Linked DNA regions of Metabacillus sp. B2-18. The protein of the gene in region 1 binds, or shares a complex with, the protein of each later gene. Links are inferred from orthologs where the notes say so. Each region holds a gene or a part of one and is shown in the gene's direction. Other genes may lie near its edges. The genes, in order: LPC09_RS10295 and LPC09_RS09025.

Evidence for each region.
Region 2: the proteins of LPC09_RS10295 (region 1) and LPC09_RS09025 are in contact, whole or in part, in a crystal structure (PDB 6PRK), measured with the Bacillus subtilis proteins. The link is inferred for Metabacillus sp. B2-18 from one-to-one orthologs.

The regions. Positions count from the first base shown.
Region 1 is NZ_CP088245.1:2,052,960-2,061,922, forward strand. Bases 6,198-8,957 are described here. They hold LPC09_RS10295 (regulatory iron-sulfur-containing complex subunit RicA), read left to right. Parts: upstream 6,198-7,238; coding sequence 7,239-7,676; downstream 7,677-8,957. Other genes in these bases: miaB (tRNA (N6-isopentenyl adenosine(37)-C2)-methylthiotransferase MiaB), read left to right, coding at 6,198-7,237; LPC09_RS10300 (outer spore coat protein CotE), read left to right, coding at 8,237-8,779. Outside these bases: LPC09_RS10260 (spore germination protein), read right to left, coding at 1-861; LPC09_RS10265 (hypothetical protein), read right to left, coding at 897-1,139; LPC09_RS10270 (endospore germination permease), read right to left, coding at 1,136-2,221; more of miaB, read left to right, coding at 5,711-6,197. UniProt on the Bacillus subtilis protein: May work together with YlbF to regulate community development.
Region 2 is NZ_CP088245.1:1,794,960-1,799,029, forward strand. What follows is about bases 229-3,157. They hold LPC09_RS09025 (YlbF/YmcA family competence regulator), read left to right. Parts: upstream 229-1,435; coding sequence 1,436-1,879; downstream 1,880-3,157. Other genes in these bases: LPC09_RS09010 (YlbD family protein), read left to right, coding at 229-507; LPC09_RS09015 (YlbE-like family protein), read left to right, coding at 541-780; LPC09_RS09020 (hypothetical protein), read left to right, coding at 923-1,351; LPC09_RS09030 (YlbG family protein), read left to right, coding at 2,224-2,496; LPC09_RS09035 (DUF7147 family protein), read right to left, coding at 2,604-2,993. Outside these bases: more of LPC09_RS09010, read left to right, coding at 106-228; 16S rRNA (guanine(966)-N(2))-methyltransferase RsmD, read left to right, coding at 3,577-4,070. UniProt on the Bacillus subtilis protein: Regulates sporulation prior to stage II. Positively controls the competence regulator ComK at a post-transcriptional level. May modulate the translation, stability or activity of ComS. May work together with YmcA to regulate community development.

The DNA.
Region 1 (8,963 bases):
GAGAGTTTGTCCAAGAGGGGAAGGTAATCTTTGACCAGCTTCACGGAACATTTCAAACAGGAATAAAACGATCATAAGTTCTAATGGTGCAGGAAATGGCAACCCCGATCTTGCAACAGTTACAGTCGCAAGAAGAGGAAATGGAATTTGATCTTGATGGTATGCAAGTAGTGCCATCCAAAACCCGGGTAAGTAGACAGCTAAAAGAAATCCCACCCATCTATAAAATCGAGCTAATGAAATGGGTAAATAATTAAAATGTGAATCCTCTGCTGCTTTAATCAAAAAAGTAATGGTTACAGGAGCAATAATGACTAATGGTGAGCCATCTACTACTATGATTATTCTACCTTGTAATAAACATTCAACTGCAAAGTCAGGTCTGGATGTATCAGCAGAAAGTGGGAAAATAGAAAGTGATTGTTTGGACACCATCTCCTGCAATTGAGTTGAACTAATAATTCCATCAATCTCAACATTAGATAATCGTTCCCGAATAGTATCTAGCATCTCCGTATTAACCACATCTTCTAGATATAATAATCCCACCTTAGTTTGAGTTCTTGTTCCTATCGTATAAGTTTGATAAGATAGCGTTGGCGACCTTAGTCTTTTTCGAATTAGTGCAATATTTGTTGAGATATCCTCTGTGAAATTATCTCTTGGGCCACGAACAGATACCTCGTAATTGGATTGTTCAGTTGAACGGTTTGGTTTATTGGATGCACTAACAGAAAAAAAAGCGCTAAATTCCGGAAAATAAATGACTAAATTACCATCGAAGATCTCTAAAGAGATGGAATTTAACCCTGTTTCCACCTTTAAAGGTGTCCATTCCAGGTCATCTTGATTCCATTCCACGCAATCTTTGAATATTTTATAGTAATTTTTTGTTGTCATTTTTTTAGTTGTGGAATAATGATTTGATTTATTTGTTTTTTATCAACCAAATTCTCACAATAGATAAATATGGTATCTATTTCTTGTTGTTCATCAGTAAATTTATGTAGTACAACTTTAACATCCTCACTTTTTTGATAAGTTGAACGAATTTTCTCTTCATTTACTTCATCAGTATTCTGAAAGGTAGTATGATAAGAGTTCAGTTCCTTTTGTTTTTTATATTTATTAAATTTCAAGAATTATCTCCCCTTTTCTCTTTTAAAAAGGCTAATAACCCAATGCTTAAAGAAAAGATAATTAAAAATAGAAGCGATAAATAAAAATATATATTTTGCAAAAAGCGAACAAATTGCATATCACTAATAGGTAGAAGAACCATCAACAATGTAATTAGTGAGCTAAACCCTATTAATAAATGTCTATTCTTATCGTTCTCAAATGGAAATAGCTGTCCAATTATAAACAAACCTAAACTTATTCTTATAAATCCACCTGACAGCCATTGATAAATAGAAAAAAAATCTACATGTTCAATATATTTACCAATTTTTAATAATCGCCATTCCTCGTATGCCGGATACCTCTGATTAGCAGCCTCTTCTGGACCAAAAATAGCAATTGAACCTAACAAGGGACCTAGGGTTAACCCTATTAAGATAATTCCGAGAAAAAGTAAACTTCGAACCTTAATGTTGGGTTTTAATTTGTGTTGTAAGAAAAGTATAAGTGAAACTTCCATTAGAGAACCTGAACTATAGATTACGCCTTTCAAAACAGGATTCAAACCATGTTCTAATATAGGGAATATTTGAGCGTAATCCTTATGAGGAATATTTAGGCTCATGACAAAAAAACCTAAAGCAATAACAAAAACAAGTAAAAAACCTGAAATAATAGATAGGGTAGCAAAGCTAGATGTCGCAGCAAAAAAACAAATGATTAGAAAAACTATGGCTAAGATGAAAACTGGACTTTGAGGGAAATAGGAAGTAACTGTCCAAACAATCATATCCTTTAAGGTAACTCCAATTAATAAAAGGATAAAAACATAGGCAACCGAAGAAAGACCCCAAGCAACACCTTTACCAACTCGGTCCTTCATCCAAGTAAATAAATGGGAGTAATTTGTTTTTTTAATAATTACTTGTAGAAAAACAAGCCACCCCAAAAATAAAACTCCTGAAATTAGTACAGATATCCAAGAATCCCTCTTTGCTGTGCTTAGTAACATGGGTATCACCATTACATGGTTCATTAATCCTATACTCATCATAGAGAGAACAAATATAGTAGAAAAACTTGCTTTATTTTGATCCATTTTCAACACTCTTACCCCATTATTGTTTTAACTATCCATCTCGTTTTTCCTTTTTGCTACCATATTTTATATAATTACCTAATATTTGATTTATATCCAGAAAACCAACTAAATAAAGCGTTGTGAAACAGCCACAGAAAATAATAGTAACCTTTAAAAATTCAAAGTATAACCAAAATCAAATTACTAGGTAAGAACAACCGCGTTCTTAACTACTTACGTAAACATACCCCAACATTGTTAGATGCCTTAGAAATCACTTCTATATAAAATCAGGAGAGTCATTGCTTCACGCTATTGTGACCATTAAAGAGATGAACAAAAAATAATAAACGAAGAATTCCAGAAGGCGCACCTTTGAACTTTCTCTCAAATCGCTGGCAAAAGCACGTTTATGATGATGGGAATATAAATCGCCAATTATGCGTTGTCTGTTCTTACCGAGTTAAGAAATCTTGTACGATCAGGTAACGTTTTTCTCCCGCACATATCACCATTAGGATCGGAACGTACTTTCTAGGAGAATATTTATTTATACCTAGATTTTGAACTCCATCCCTACGTCCACTTAGGATATAAAAAATGCCTTAGCCTATAATATCAGCATTTTGTCGGCTGTACCTCTTTATTGGGTAACGAAAAAAAGGCCGAATTTCTCAGTTTAGGGAATGGGAAATCAGGATTTTTATATTGGAAATTCCTTATCGTTGTGAATCCCCTTATACTGATGCTACCCCATCTAGAAGAATGGCATTCCAGACCTTTAAGCCCCTGTTATGCATTTTTGTTCGTAGACTGCATGTTCACTACTGTACGAAATCAGTATGAGACGAAGAAATATGCAGTATATACGATTCTAGGTTATACGATGGACGGAAAGAAAGAAATCCTTGGTATATGGTTGAATGAAACAGAAAGTAAACATAAATGGATGCAAATCTTTGATGAGATCAAATCACGTGGTGTAGAGGATGTGTTTTTCTTATCAATGGATGGAGTAAGTGGACTAGAAGAAGGTGCTCGTGCCATTTTTCCTGACCTGATTGTGCAGCGTTGTATGGTCCATTTGATTCGAAATTCCATTAAATATATTCCTACTAAAGAGTATAAAGCCTTTACAGCTTCTTTAAAAAAGGTGTATGGAGCACCTAGTCTGAAAGCTTGTCATAGCGCCTTCGATGCCTTTCAAAAACAGTGGACTTCTTATCCAGGTGCTGTGGATGTATGGGTTCGCAACTTCAACCATGTGGAGCAACTTTTTGACTACGGGAGTGCCATTCGCAAAGTAATGTACACCACAAATGCCGTAGAGAGCATTCATTCTAGCTTTCGAAAGGTGACGAAAAAAGGAGCATTTCCAAATGAAAATGCCCTGTTCAAAGTCCTATATTTACGTATTCAAGAATTAGAAAAGAAATGGAGTGTTGGGTTTATTCAAAACTGGTCCATGGTAATAAATCAACTTTTACTCCACGAAAACCTCAAAGACCGAGTCCTAAAGTATATGGAGTAAATTAGGACTTACACACTTTATTTGACAGCCCCTGACATTTATACTTTCTGCTCTATTCATCTAACTCGCACTTTCTAATAGACCTAAATCAAATAAGTCAGTTCCCTTTTACTACTCTCATTTGTTATTTTTCAATTCTGCTTTTTAACATCAAAAGACAATGAATATAAATTATTTATCCCACTATGATGTGCTTTTTATTAAACAATTAGAATTTACTTCCACCAATGTTTCGAAGGCCCATTACTTTTAACTGTAAAATTTATTTAATCTTAATTCATTAACTTTTCTATCTGACTTATAAGAAGGTCTTTAAATTGTATGAGTATTTTGTGTATGCATTATTATTCCACATCCTTTATTTATCCAATAAAAATACATCTTCTCCCTATTTTAATAATTTCATATCAACATACCATTCCTCATTCTGTACCCTTAACTGCTAAACTAATCCCCCCTTTAAAACAATCTTTATAAAGAAATAAACATGTATAGATGCTTATTTACTAAATGTAATATAATAAATTTATTCCTATTAGTTCTTAGCTTTAAACCTAACTTCATTAAGTCCACTTTCATTAAGTCCCCTTTTTTGTAGATACCGAAGTGATTCAACGTATGTAACAGAGGGAGAAGCAGAACAATTTCCAGAGATTCTACAGAAGCTAAGAGGATTTGATCAATATAAAGAACTCTTTCCTTTGCCAGTTTCATCAATCTTAAAAAACCCTCGATATGTGAATGAAAAAAAGGTAACAGATCACTATGCAATAATTCCAACAGAGCAAGTTAGGGATCCTAAAAAGCTCTCTTCTGATGAGGAAAAAATTTATGACATGATTGTTAGAAGGCTAATCGCTGCCCATTATGAAAAGGCAATTTTTGATTATTCTACATTAACAACCCTTGTTGATGGACGTGCAGAATTTATAACAAAAGGGAAGCAGCAAATTCAAGAAGGCTGGCGTAAAGTCATCTATCAAAATGACAAGGATAAGGATGAGATTTTACCAAATCTTGAAAAGGGTGATTCCGGGCGTGTTGATATGGTGGAAACAAAGGAAGGAAAAACCCAGCCACCAAAACGATATACAGAAGGACAATTAATTACCTTAATGAAAACTGCTGGTAAGTATCTTGATAATGATGAATTGGAAAAAGTACTAAGTAAGGTAGAAGGCTTAGGAACTGAAGCAACCAGAGCTGGTATTATCACAATGCTAAAAGATCGTAAATATATTGAAATTAAAAGAAATCAAGTATTTGCAACAGATAAAGCAAAAGTTCTTATTGAAGCAGTAGGAGATCATATTTTGGCTTCACCTGAAATGACAGCAAAATGGGAACAACGCTTATCGGAAATTGGAGAAGGTCAGGCGTCAGCATCAGTTTTTATGGAGCAGACAAAAAGGTTGTCAACTAAAATAGTATCGGATGCTATAGAAGTCTCCACAAGTTGGAGTTTTGAAGGTTTAAAAGTAGAATCAATTCAGAGAACATCTTCAAAATATTCTTTAGGAAAGAAAATAGGGAAATGTAAATTTTGTGATGGAGATGTAGTTGACAAAGGAGAGTTCTACGGATGTTCAAACTATAAAACAAATCAATGCAAATTTACGATTTCGAAAAAGATACTTGGTAAAAAAATCTCACAAACAAATGCTCAAAAATTGTTAAGTGAAGGTCAGTCTAATGTTATTAAAGGGTTTAAAAAGGGTGATAAAACCTTTGATGCAAGGCTTGAATGGAAAGACAATAAAGTACAATTCTTTTTTGAAGAAACGAATGAAAAAAAATAGATTCGCATTTTTCCGCAAAAACATGTACAATTCTTTACAGTATGGTTAAAAGATTGTGTTCTATTGCTATTATCGATATACTATTAAGTTGTATGTTTCTATATATTTTATATTACAGAATTAAGAATTGCCTTTTTAAAGATTAGGATAAGCGCAGTTTGAAAGGAGAATTGCATAATGAATGAACAACAGCGTAAGGAAAGCACTCAAGTAAACCCTTCGGACAAAAAATCCGAAAAGGACTACAGCCAGTATTTCCAAGCCGTATATATGCCACCTTCTTTAAAAGATGCGAAGAAGCGTGGAAAAGAAGATGTAAAATATGATGGATTCTCAATTCCTGAAGAATTTAAAGGAATGGGACAAGGTCGTAAGTTTTACATTCGCACATATGGCTGTCAAATGAATGAGCATGACACAGAGGTAATGGCGGGAATCTTCATGGCATTGGGCTATGAGCCAACAGACGGTGTTGAAGATGCAAACGTGATTCTTCTAAACACATGTGCTATTCGTGAAAATGCAGAAAACAAAGTGTTTGGTGAATTAGGGCACTTAAAAACATTAAAAAAAGAAAGACCAGATCTTTTATTAGGTGTTTGCGGCTGTATGTCACAGGAAGAATCTGTTGTGAACCGTATTCTTAAGGTGCATCCTTTTGTTGATATGATTTTCGGTACACATAACATCCATCGTTTACCACAAATTTTGAATGAAGCTTATCTTTCAAAAGAAATGGTTGTTGAAGTATGGTCAAAAGAGGGAGATGTTATTGAAAATCTTCCAAAAGTTCGTAAAGGAAACATTAAAGCGTGGGTTAATATTATGTATGGCTGTGACAAGTTCTGTACTTATTGTATTGTTCCTTATACACGTGGTAAAGAACGCAGCCGTCGTCCTGAAGAAATTATCCAGGAAGTACGCCATTTAGCTGCACAAGGCTATAAAGAAATTACACTTCTTGGTCAAAACGTTAATGCGTACGGTAAGGATTTCGAGGATATAGAATATGGATTAGGCGATTTAATGGATGAAATTCATAAGATTGACATTCCTCGTATTCGCTTTACTACTAGTCACCCTCGTGACTTTGATGATCATTTAATTGAAGTGTTAGCTAAAGGCGGTAACCTTCTGGATCATATTCATTTACCGGTTCAATCAGGTAGCTCTGAAATATTAAAAATTATGGCACGTAAATATACACGTGAGAGCTATTTAGAGCTAGTTCGTAAAATTAAGGAAGCAATGCCTAATGCTTCTTTAACAACTGATATTATTGTTGGTTTCCCAAATGAAACTGAGGAACAATTTGAAGAAACACTTTCACTTTATCGTGAAGTCGAATTTGATAGTGCTTATACATTCATTTACTCTCCACGTGAAGGTACACCTGCAGCTAAAATGAAGGATAATGTACCAATGGAGGTTAAGAAAGAACGTCTTCAACGTTTAAATGCAGTTGTAAATGAAACCTCTGCAAAAAAATTAAAGGAATATGAAGGTCAGATTGTGAACGTTCTAGTAGAAGGTGAGAGCAAAAACAATCCAGATGTTCTTGCAGGCTACACAGAAAAAAGTAAGCTTGTGAACTTTAGAGCACCAAAATCGGCAATTGGTAAAATTGTTAAAGTTAAGATAATAAAAGCTAAAACATGGACGCTAGATGGAGAAATGGTAGAAGAAGCGGTTGAGGTGAAATAAAATGACAAAAATATATACAAAAGACGATATTGTAGTAAAAGCTCGTGAACTTGCACAAATGATTTCAGAATCAAAGGAAGTGGATTTCTTTAAACGTGCGGAAGCTCAGCTTAATGAAAATCAAAAAGTTCGTGAGATGATTGCAAGTATTAAAAGCTTACAAAAACAAGCAGTTAATTTTCAACACTATGGTAAACATGAAGCATTAAAGCAAGTAGAAGAGAAAATTGACAAAATTCAAGGTGAACTTGATGAAATTCCAATTATCCAGGAATTTAAAGATTCACAAATTGAAGTAAACGACTTACTTCAACTAGTTTCTCATACAATTTCTAATAAAGTAACAAATGAAATCATTACTTCAACTGGTGGTGACCTTTTAGCAGGTGAAACTGGTTCGAAAGTAAGAAGCTCTAAAGGCGGCAGCAGCTGTTCATAATTTAAACTTTGGCAATCGGTTGAAAGAACCGATTGCCTTTTTATGTGTCTTTCCTTTGCGATGAAATCACTCCAATTTTTATAATAAGAGGTTTGATAGATAGCTCTTAAATAAGTGAGGAAAAAATAAATTTGGGTTCTTACAAGCTTCGCAATGGCTATAACAGCAATTGATATTGCAAGTTATATAAGAATTTGTATAAAAATTTCATTGAAGAAGTGCATATCTTCCTCCGGTTTAACATAGATTTTTTTGAACACTCAACTAAATAATGACTTTTTTACTTTTCACGTTAAACACGGAAAAATAACATAGTTGAGAGTGAAGTTATACATTTGTTTTACATGATAAAGGCGCTGGAAAGAAATTTAAGCAAATTTTTTTACTTACACATGCACCTTTTTACTTTTTTAGGCACATATTCTGTCAACCTAGCATACAATGTACTATACGTTACATGTATTGGCGTAACATGTCATAAATTCATTTAATTAATTAGCACATATGTTACTAGCCTAGCATAGGATTAAATGAAGATTCATTGAGGAGGGTATGCTCGAATGTCTGAATACAGAGAGATTATTACAAAAGCAGTTGTTGCAAAAGGACGTAAATTTTCACAATGTACACATACGATTTCACCATCGCAAAAACCTGCGAGCATTTTAGGTGGTTGGATTATTAACCATAACTATGATGCGCATAAGAAAGGTAAAACAGTTGAAGTTGAAGGTACTTATGATATTAATGTTTGGTATTCTTACAACGAAAACACAAAAACTGAAGTTGTTACAGAACGTGTAGATTATGTAGATGTGATTAAGCTTAGATATAAAGATGATAACTTTATTGATGATGAACATGAAGTAATTTGTAAGGCACTTCAACAACCAAACTGTTTAGAAGTTACAATTTCACCAAACGGAAATAAAATTATTGTTCAAGCGGAACGCGAACATCTTGCAGAGGTTATTGGTGAAACTAAAGTTTGTGTACACGTTAATCCAGAAGGCTGCGATGATGATGATTGTTGGGAAGAAGAATTAGAAGATGAGTTTGAAGACTTGAATCCTGAGTTTTTAGTTGGAGATGTAGAAGAGTAACTAGGGGGAAGCAACCTCCTAGTTTTTTTGTTTTCTCTTGAGCTATTAAAATTAGAACAATAAAGATCATAATATACTAATGGTTGTTACGAAAATTTCCAACGTGCTACTTTCACTAGAAAATGTCGATTTATGTTATAATGGAGGATATTGAAAAAGGCTTATTTCACCATAGATATAGATT
Region 2 (4,070 bases), 260 kb from region 1 along the record:
AATAAATAGATTTACTTTGTTTTATTTTTTTCTAAATATGGGCGAACAGTCTAATGGTTTCTTAAATAAGATATTATAGGCAAATGTATCAATGAGGTGAGAATAATGACATCTAAAAAAACGCATCCATCTGTACAACAATTTAAGGAATTTGTTAAAAAACATCCCAAACTTGTTCAAGAAGTCCGTAAGGGTAATAAAGAGTGGCAGGAAGTGTTTGAAGATTGGTATTTACTTGGAGAAAATGATATTGTTTGGAAACAGTATAAAGGAGATCAGACAGAGGATTCTTCTGAAAAGGAAACAAAAAGTAAATCTGATTTTATGACACAAATATTTTCAGCTGTTAAGCAAATGGATATGGATACTGTAAACCATCATATTAACAACATGAGTAGTACTATTTCTACCATTCAAGGTCTTTTCGATCAGTTTGGTGGTTCAAAAGGCTCTAATCAAAAGTCTGCAACAGCAAGTCAGCATCCCTTTTCATTCAGAAAGGATTAGTGACCAAATCGTGACTCCGAATGGAGGAGAATGATGAGAAAAGAAGTTCAAGATTATATATTTGCAAATGATGAACGAAAGAAATTTGTACGTGAACAACCATATTGGTATAGGAAACTGTCAAGAAACCCTAATGATATAAACGATATGGAAATTAGTATGATGAACTATTATCAAAAGACAATTCCTCATAAAGTACAGCAGTTTTCAAACTCGATACAAATGGCGTCGATGATGGTAGCAATGTTTCAATCTATGAGACAGCAGGATTAGAATGGTGATTAACACTTACAGGCAAGGTGATTAGTTATAATTGCCTGCCTGTTTTTTTTATCTCCTTACATAAAGAGACATCTGAAAAGTATTCATGAATTTCTACGCCTCTGTAAACACTAAGAAAAAGGAGGCAGATAGGATGAAGCGATTTTTTTGTACGGTTTTTTTATTAGGTATTGTCACTGGATGTGTTGAAGATAAACCAAGACCAGAAGGAAACTTAGAGGTTGTACCTCTTCAAGTGGTGAACCATTCATTTGAGGCAATGGAAGTGATAAATCAACAGCGTAAAATGAATATATCTGTTAAACATCATATAAGAGATCAAGATGTTTATGTAGAATGTTATATACCTTCATTTACCTTTAAAGAAAAAGGAGGAAAAAAGGTAGATGGTGAGGGTCATTTACAGTTATCTGTTGATGGCAAGGTTGTTGATCATATTCAAACGGCTGCTTTTGTTATAAAAGGATTAGAAAAAGGAACCCACACATTTGAAATAGAGGTTGTTCATAATGATTCTACTAGCTATGAACTAAAAAAATCATGGAATGCTACCATTCAATAAATAAAAGGATTATCATGTTAATATTTTAAATTTCTCATTTGACGATATTCATGATAGAATGATTATCGGAGGTGCATATACTCTATGTTTGCTACACTTGAGAGCACATTATTAGTAGATCAAGCTGAAGAACTTGCTAACTTGGTACTTCAATCAGAGACTGTTGAGGAGTATCGTCGTAGTTTCAATATATTAAAAAAAGATCAAGAAGCTCAACAACTAATTCAGGAATTTACTAAGATTAAGGACCTGTACGAAGATGTTCAACGTTTTGGTAAATATCATCCTGATTATCGTAAAATTACAAAAGATTTGCGTGATATTAAGCGTGAGGTAGATTTGAACGAAAGTATATCTAATTTTAAGAAGGCTGAGAATGAAGTACAATCTCTTCTTGATGAAATTAGTGTGCAAATCGGTCAAGCTGTTTCCATCCATGTTAAAGTTCCTACAGGTAACCCATTTTTTGAATCTAGTTGTGGCGGGGGATGCGGATCTGGTGGAAGTTGTGGGTGTAAGGTATCCTAAAACGAGTATTACTGCTCGTTTTCTTTTTTTGCTAAAATGTACAGATGATTAAAATAATACAGATTTAACTGACATTTTTTAAAAATTAGCTTATACGAGTTAATTTCATAATAATAACTCTTAAATCAAAAAACGAACATTTTTCTTCATCCGGAACTTGTTAATAAACAATACACGGATAAAAATACTAATAAAGGTGAAATTCATACGTTTTTTGGTAACAAATGATACATTATGAAATTGATTCATACAAATATTGTTTATAAAATGAAAATTTGCTAGACTTTTTATTGGAAATAATGATGTTACTAATGTTGTTTAGATAACCTGAGGGAGACAAGAGTATGTTTGAAAAGCGTCAAGGGATAGTTGTTTGGCTCCATACATTAAAACAATTAAAAATGCTTAGAAAATTTGGGAATGTTCATTATGTTTCAAAAAAATTAAAATACGTTGTCCTGTATTGTAATATGGATGTAACAGAGCAAACGATTCAAAAGCTCTCTTCCTACTCCTATGTTAAACATGTTGAGCCCTCTTACAAACCCTTTCTAAAGCTGGAATTTGAATCAAAAATTGATAAAGCAAAAGAATATGATTACAAAATTGGCTTGTAGTTATTAAACTGCATCCAAAAAAGGCTGACAATAGTGTCAGCCTTTTTCCATTTGTTGAAAGTAAGGTCGTAAGATCGTAGTGACCAGTTTTAAGGGTGAATGATATGCTATTGAAGAGGAGGGATAAGATGGTTTAGTCTTAAAATCCCAATCAGATATTGGTAGTAAAGATCAGTTTCATTAAACATACTTGATGGTTTAACATCAAACGAAATAATATTCTTCTGCAATGTTTTAGCCAATTCATTAAATAAATCATATCGTTTGTTTTCTAATTGGTTCGGATTAGGTATCCCTTCCCTACATATATATAAGGCTTGGAAATTCCCCGGATCAGTAGGCTTCATAATTACCACAACGGAAGTAACATCTTTGTCATTCAATTTTGTATGTAAAGCTAGTAAATGAGTTACTCGATGTTTATTAGCCATTGCTGTTTCAATTAACTCATAAATATCAGAATAACCCTCACCTAATTCAATAAAACGCTGTATCATAAAAACTTCCCCCTGAAAAAAATTTAACAATATTTCATTTAACCGATCCAACTATAACATGTAAATAGTAAAAAGAGAAGTTGGATAGTAGCTTATATGTTTTCTTGAAAAACATGGATTTTCAGCTAGTACTAATCCTAAATCCTTAGTCCAGTCTATAAATTCCTATTAAAAAAACCCTACAGAAATTAATCTGTAGGGTCCTTCAATACCTTTTATACTAAAGGCTGAAGGCAAAGGGAGAGGAGAAACCGGAGGAAGAACTTATGGGGAAACGTAAGTCTTCTCCGCGGTTGGCAACAACATCAACGAATCGATGTTGTTACTAATCATTATCACCAAATGGTTAATCAGTATACATCATTATGTAATTTTTTCTTAACTTTTTATCCAACTGCAATTCAAAAAGAGAGAACTTGAGGATAAGAGTATAGGAAACAATATTAATTGAAGAAAATATTACTAATAAGTTTAGATATTGTAACAAACTGAAGGCCTATGGTAGGATTAAGTGAAAACTTTAAAAAATCATGTTTTTATCTTTATTTATATCATGTAAAATTAAAAAGTAGTGGTGAACGTAATGAGAGTAGTATCTGGAAACTATAAAGGGAGACAGCTTAAAGCTGTACCTGGAACAACAACAAGACCAACAACTGATAAAGTTAAGGAAGCTATTTTTAATATGGTTGGTCCATATTTTGATGGGGGCTTAGCGTTAGATTTATTTGCCGGTAGTGGAGGGTTAGGAATTGAAGCACTTAGTCGGGGAATTGAACGCTGTATCTTTGTTGATCGTGAGCCAAAAGCGATACAAACAATACATAAAAATTTAGAGATTTGTCAAGCTACCGAATTTGAGGTATATCGTAATGATGCAGAAAGAGCATTAAAGGCTATAATAAAAAGGGAGTTACGTTTTCAATTAATCTTGTTAGATCCACCGTATAAGCAACAAAAATTGAAAGCGCTTTTAAAAATGATAAGTGAAAATGGTTTATTAGACAAAAACGGTTTTATTGTTACCGAGCATGGTTCTGACATAGTACTTACTGAAGAAGTTGAGGAACTTGTTCA